One region of the Pseudarthrobacter leeuwenhoeki genome, then DNA from elsewhere that is predicted to be linked to it. Evidence: predicted binding sites of a transcription regulator. Region 1 holds the regulator's gene; the other holds the start of a gene.

Evidence for each region. The regulator LexA, encoded in region 1, represses DNA repair genes until DNA is damaged. The targets are predictions, from matches to a motif close to TCGAACANNTGTTCGA.
Region 2: the regulator LexA is predicted to act here: its motif matches at 1,252-1,267, upstream of ruvA (Holliday junction branch migration protein RuvA).

What each region holds. Positions count from the first base shown of each region.
Region 1 is NZ_JBVAYY010000004.1:175,112-178,515, reverse strand. Features, by position in the region: gene ACZYX4_RS05110 (histidinol-phosphate transaminase) at 1-245, opposite strand, end outside; gene ACZYX4_RS05105 (LysM peptidoglycan-binding domain-containing protein) at 302-847, opposite strand; gene lexA (transcriptional repressor LexA) at 1,189-1,938, shown strand; gene ACZYX4_RS05095 (ATP-dependent DNA helicase) at 2,018-3,404, opposite strand, start outside.
Region 2 is NZ_JBVAYY010000008.1:19,165-22,568, forward strand. Features, by position in the region: gene ACZYX4_RS08510 (YebC/PmpR family DNA-binding transcriptional regulator) at 1-630, shown strand, start outside; gene ruvC (crossover junction endodeoxyribonuclease RuvC) at 627-1,214, shown strand; gene ruvA (Holliday junction branch migration protein RuvA) at 1,321-1,968, shown strand; gene ruvB (Holliday junction branch migration DNA helicase RuvB) at 1,961-3,073, shown strand; gene yajC (preprotein translocase subunit YajC) at 3,307-3,404, shown strand, end outside.

The DNA.
Region 1 (3,404 bases):
CCAAGGTATTCCGCGAGTGCTTCGCGCAGTTCCGTGAATTCGCGGTCCGGATAGCGGTTCAGGCCGGCCGCGGCAATCGTGACGGCCTCGGAGATGGCGGCGCGCACGTCGGCCGGGACACCATGGGTGTTCTCATTGACGTTGAGCAGGATGGGGACGTCCAGCTGCGGCGCGCCGTACGGCGTCAGGCCGCGCAGGTTGGTCCGGAGGGGAAGTCGGTTCAGTCGCTCTAGCTGGTCAGTCACTTCACCAGTTTAAGTGAGATTGCGGCAGGCCCTGAAACTGTGACGGGTCCGACGCGCTACTTGGACGGGAGAAAGAGCGCCTGGCCGGGCACGACACGGGCAGCTTCGAGGTTGTTCAGCTGGATGATATCGGTGACGACGTCGCGGGGGTCGCGCTCCGGTGCCACGGCTTCGGCGATGGCCCAGAGGGACTCGCCGGGCTGCACCGTAACGGTCACGGCGGGGGTCAGCGACAGCCCGGCAGCGGACTCCGCCGCCTTGGCCGGGGCGTTGAGGAAGCCGCTGAAGGAGAGCAGGAGCGCGGCCAGCAGGATCAGCGGCACCCCGATGAAGACAAAACGCCCCCGCCGGGTGAGCCGCAGCGGCGCCTGCCTGACCCGTTGCCCGAGCCCTGAAGCACCGTTCCCGCCAGCCGGGCTGCGCCGGCCAAGGGAGCCCTGCCGGCCAAGGGAGCCCCGCCGGCCAAGGGAGCCCTGCCGGCTAACGTGGCCCTGCTTCCTGAGGAAGCCCCGCTGGCCGGCGGGCGCACCGCCGTCGGGCCGGCGGCAGTCGCCGAATGCGCCGCGGCCGAAAGTGTCGTGAAACGCGCTTGATGCTGACATGAACTGAGCCCTCCTGGACCATACTGTGCCGCCCGGCGTACTCCACGTACCTGCCGCCAACCGGCCTAACCTTCGAACAAAGAACCGAACGTCATGCTGTGTCCGAACAGTGCCCGACTAGAACACATATTCGAATTATGCTTGTTCTGTTTTAGCACTTACTGACGAACATTGTCGAGACTCGCTAGAACAAATGTTTGAAAAAGCCCTGTGGCTGGCCTACGTTTGAGTCAAAGAACAACCACTTCTGCAGTTGATCAGCAGGGTCTGACATTTCAGGCCGGAAGTTCCCGGCAGCCGCAGCCACGGCGGCCGGGCGGAACGGAAAGGCGTTGGCGAACATGGCAGCACAAGCCACTGGCGGCAGGGCCACCCAGCGGGGCCCGCAGGCAGCCCGGCCACCCAAGAGCCTCACCGTCCGGCAAAAGAAGATCCTGGAAACCATTCAGCGCTCGGTCACGGACAACGGCTATCCGCCGTCCATGCGCGAGATCGGTGACACCGTTGGCCTGGCCAGCCTCTCCAGCGTCACCCACCAGCTCTCACAGCTGGAGAAGCTGGGCTACCTGCGGCGCGACCCCAAGCGTCCCCGCGCCATGGAGGTGCTGATGCCGCTGACCCTCGACGAGGCAAGCACGAAGGCCCCTGGGGCCGGGAAGCCCGGCGGCCTGCGCACTGTCGGCGGATTGTCCGTGTCCGAACTGGCCAGCGCCACCGACACCGCCATGGTGCCGCTGGTGGGCCGCATCGCCGCCGGCGGGCCGATCCTGGCCGACCAGGTCGTCGAGGACGTGATGCCGCTGCCCCGCCAGCTCGTGGGCCACGGCGAGCTCTTTATGCTCAAGGTCTCGGGGGACTCGATGATCGACGCCGCCATCTGCGACGGTGACTGGGTGGTGGTGCGCCAGCAGGGCGACGCTATCAACGGTGACATCGTCGCCGCACTGCTGGACGACGAGGCGACGGTCAAGACGTTCCGCCAGCGCGACGGCCACACCTGGCTGCTGCCGCAGAACACCCAGTACGAGCCCATCCTCGGCGACCACGCGGTCATCATGGGCAAAGTCGTCTCGGTGCTGCGCTCCCTCTAGAGCCGGTCAGGCGGCACGTCACCAGCTGCGAACAGGGCCCCGCCGGCAACGGACGGGGCCCTGTCCGTTCCCTGAAGGACTACGTGGCCGGCTGCCCGGGTTCCTTCGCCAGCCGCTCCAGGGCAGCAAGGGCGACCGCTGGGTCCGTGGTGGGCCAGAACGGCGGCAGGGCGGCGCGGAGGAATCCCCCGTAGCGCTCGGTGGAGAGCCGTGAGTCCAGCACTGCCACCACTCCCCTGTCCGTCGTCGTGCGGATCAGCCGGCCGGCGCCCTGGGCCAGGCGGATGGCGGCGTGGGTCGCGGAGACGCTCATGAACCCGTTGCCGCCGGCCTGGGCCACCGCACGGGACCGTGCGGTCATCAGCGGATCGTCGGGCCGCGGGAACGGAATCCTGTCGATCACCACGAGGCGGCACGAGGCCCCCGGCACGTCGACACCCTGCCACAGCGACATGGTTCCGAAGAGGCAGGTGTCCGGTTCGTCGGCAAACTGCTTCACCAGCGCGGTCATGGTCGAATCCCCCTGGCAAAGGATGCTCATGTCCAGCCGCGGCCGCATGGCCTCAGCGGCGTCCTCGGCGGCGCGCCGGGAGGAGAACAGGCACAGGGCCCCGCCGCCGGAGGCCCGGATCAGCTTCTCCAGCTCGTCGAGGGCCTCCGGTGACGTGCCGCGGCCGGGTTTGGGCAGATGCCGGGCAACGTAGAGGATGCCCTGTTTCGGATATTCGAAGGGCGAGCCGACGTCGACCCCGGTCCAGCTCGGGGCACCCGGTCCGACCAGGCCCAGGCCGCCGGCGGCCGGTTCGAAGGCGGACCCGATCGCCAGGGTCGCCGAGGTCAGGATGACGGTGTGGTCCGCGAACAGGCCCTCGCGAAGCCGCCCGGCGACGCTGAGCGGGGCGATGTTGATCAGGGCCGGCGCGGACTCGTCGGGCTGGGAGTACCCCTGCTGCGGGTCGAAGGTGCTGTTGCGGGAAAACCAGACCACCTCGCGGTTTTCGCGGGCGGCGAGCAGCCGTTCGCAGAGCTCCAGGATCACCATGAGGCGGGAGCGCGCGAGCTGGCGCCCGCCGTCTGCGGTGTTGGCGCTGTCCCCCTTGGAGTCGGAGAGCGCCGCACGGCAGGCGTCCCGCAACTGGTCCACACAGTCCAGTTGTTCGCTGTTCAGGCCGTTGGGCATGAGTCCGCTGGGGACCCCTTCAATGGCAAGTTCGAGGTTGGATGCGGCGTTGTTCAGGGCGTCCACGGTGATGCCCGTGTTTTTCCGGGCCCCGGACGCGGCGACGTGCACCATCGCGACGGAGAGCTGACCGGACACGGCGCCCGTCACACGGTCCTGGAGCTCGTGGGCTTCATCGACCACCACAACGTCGTATTCGGGCAGGACCGCAAGGCCTTCGAAGGCGCTGACGGCCAGCATGGCGTGGTTGGTGACGACGACGTCGGCGTCCGCGGCGTTCTGCCGG
Region 2 (3,404 bases), on a different contig from region 1:
CTCGCCGGCAACCCTGGCCTGGAACTCGCCGTCACCAAGGCCAAGAAGACATCGGTCCCCGCTGACAACATCGACCGCGCCATCAAGCGCGGCGCCGGCCTCACCGGCGAAGTCGTGGACTACACCGAGATCATGTACGAATGCCGCGGACCGCAGGGCTCCGCCCTGCTGATCGAATGCCTCACGGACAACAAGAACCGTGCAGCCTCCGAGGTCCGGCTCGCCATCTCCCGCAACGGCGGCACCATCGCCGATCCCGGTTCCGTCAGCTACCTCTTTTCCCGCAAGGGCGTTGTCTCGCTGCCGAAGAACGGCCTGACCGAGGACGACGTCCTGATGGCCGTCCTCGACGCCGGCGCCGAGGAAGTCAAGGACAACGGCGACAGCTTCGAGATCCACTCCGAGCCGACCGACCTCCAGGGAATCCGCGATGCGCTCAAGGAAGCCGGGATGGAGTACGACACCGACGAGGCAGAGTTTGTCCCCTCGATGCAGGTCCCGCTGGATCTCGACGCCGCCAAGAAGTTCCTGAAGCTCGTGGATGCCCTCGAGGAACTCGACGACGTCCAGAACGTCTACAGCAACGCCGACCTCAGCGACGAAGTGCAGGCCGCACTGGAATCCGAGTGACCCTCCGCGTCCTCGGCGTCGATCCGGGCCTCACCCGCTGCGGGATCGGCGTCGTGGACGTCGAAAAGAACCGCCGCGCCACCATGGTGGCGTTCGGCGTCGTCGGAACCTCCCCGGAGGAGAGCCTGGACCAGCGCCTGCTGGTCATCGCCACATCCATCGACGAGTGGCTCGACCAGTATGAACCCCACGTCCTCGCCGTCGAACGAGTCTTCTCGCAGCTCAACGTCAGCACCGTGATGGGGGTCGCGCAGGCATCCGGCGTGGTGATAGCCGCCGCCGCACGCCGCGGCATCCCGGTGGCCCTGCACACCCCGTCCGAGGTGAAAGCCGCCGTCACCGGCAGCGGGACCTCCAACAAGGATGCGGTCACCAAAATGGTCACCAAGATCCTCCGGCTCGACGCCCCTCCCCGGCCGGCCGACGCCGCCGACGCCCTCGCGCTGGCCATCACGCACGCCTGGCGGGCCGGGAGCGGGATTTCCCACAAGGGCGCAGTCACCACCGGACCGGGCAGCCTGTCACTGACCCCGGCCCAGCGGGCCTGGGCGGACGCGGAGGCGAAAGCGCGCCGTTCACGCTGAATGTCCGGCTGTGCCGGGGCAGCACTTGATAGGGTATTCGTAGATATGTTCGGATAGCCGGGTCTTCCCGGTTCTCTATTTCAGCTGAATTTTCAGGAGCCCGGCTTTGATCAGTTTTCTCCGCGGAACCGTAGCGCACGTCGGCCTGTCCTCCGCCGTGATCGACCTCAACGGCGCCGGCATGAGCGTAAACGCCACACCGCAGACCCTCAGCAGGCTTCGCGCCGGCGAGGAGGGGAAGCTCTTCACCTCCCTGATCGTCCGCGAGGATTCCCTCACCCTGTTCGGCTTCGGCAACGACGACGAACGCGAAGTCTTCGATATCCTGCTCAGCGTCAGCGGCGTCGGACCCCGGCTGGCGCTGGCGGTCCTGGCCGTGCACGAGCCCGAAGCCATCCGCGTCGCCGCGCACTCCGGCGACGGCAAGGCATTCACGAAGGTGCCCGGCATCGGCCCCAAGGTCGCCGGCCGGATCGTGCTGGAACTGGCCGGAAAACTTGTGCCGCAGGGAACGCCGGCCGGCGCCACGGCACCGGCCGCATCCTCCGAAGCGGTCTGGAAGCCACAGGTCGTTGCAGCCATGACGAGTCTTGGCTGGTCCGAGAAGGACGCCACGTCCAGTATCGACAAATCCCTTGCTGATTCCCCCGAACTGGCCGAGAAAGGCAACGTGGCCGAAATCCTCCGCGCCACCCTCCGCTGGCTGGGCCAGGACGGCGCCCGCGCCGGGAACAGGGTAGGCGCCCGTGGCTGAGCCGTCGATTGTCGCCGGGGGAGAGGAGCCGGAGGAGCGGGTCATCGAAGCCGCCCTCAGGCCCAAAAACCTGCACGACTTCGTTGGCCAGCACCGGGTCCGCCGGCAGCTCTCCCTTGTCCTGGAGGCCTCGCGCATGCGCGGCCGCAGCGCCGACCACGTCCTGCTCTCGGGCCCTCCCGGGTTGGGCAAAACCACGCTGTCCATGATCATCGCGGCCGAGATGAACGCCCCGCTGCGGATCAGCAGCGGTCCCGCCATCCAGCACGCCGGCGACCTGGCAGCCATCCTGTCCTCGCTCTCCGAAGGTGAAGTGCTTTTCCTCGACGAGATCCACCGGATGTCCCGGCCGGCCGAGGAAATGCTCTACATGGCGATGGAGGACTTCCGGGTCGACATCATCGTCGGCAAGGGTGCCGGCGCCACCGCCATCCCGCTGGAACTCCCGCCCTTCACCCTCGTGGGCGCCACCACCCGCGCCGGCCTGCTCCCCGGACCGCTTAGGGACCGCTTCGGCTTCACCGGCCACCTCGAGTTTTACTCCGTGGCCGAACTGGAGCTCGTCCTCCGGCGCTCCGCCGGACTCCTGGACCTCAAGGTCAACTCCGCCGGCTTCAGCGAAATCGCCGGCCGCTCCCGCGGCACGCCCCGCATCGCCAACCGGCTCCTGCGCCGGGTCCGTGACTGGGCGCTGGTGCACGGCATTGAGCAGATCGACGCCCGCGCCGCCTCCGCGGCGTTGGACATGTATGAGGTCGACAAACGCGGACTGGACCGGCTCGACCGCGCCGTTCTGGAGGCCCTCATTACCAAATTCGGCGGCGGGCCCGTGGGTCTGTCCACCCTGGCCATCGCCGTCGGCGAAGAGACCGAAACGGTGGAGACCGTCGCCGAGCCCTACCTCGTCCGCGAGGGACTGCTGGGACGCACCCCGCGGGGGCGCATCGCGCTCGCCCCGGCCTGGACGCACCTCGGCTTCGCGGTGCCGCCCGGAATCTTCGCCCAGGACCCGCTCGAGCTCTTCCCGGCCGACGTCGACGGCACTGACATGCCGGACGGGCAGGGCCAGGACGCTGATCCGGAATGGATCCGTAATAGTCAATAGCACCGCTCCGTAACCTTTTCCCTTTAGACTGGAATGACGCTCGGCACGTTCGGGTCTTTGTTTCTATGCGCGGCCAGCACCTGGCCGCCGTCGGCTAAGCATGATTCCCAGCCAGCCCGGAGCGAAGCGGACGTTGCTGTAAACCAGCTACGCAAGTACAGAACGGAACCAACCCTGTGTTCGGACTTATTACTGCCCAGACCCAGCCGCAGGCCGGCGGCGGCATCGACATCATGACCATCCTGTTGTTTGCCATGCTCGGCGTCTTCGTGTTCATGATGTTCCGCCGCAACAAGAAGACCCAGCAGCAGCAGGTGCAGCTCCAGTCGAA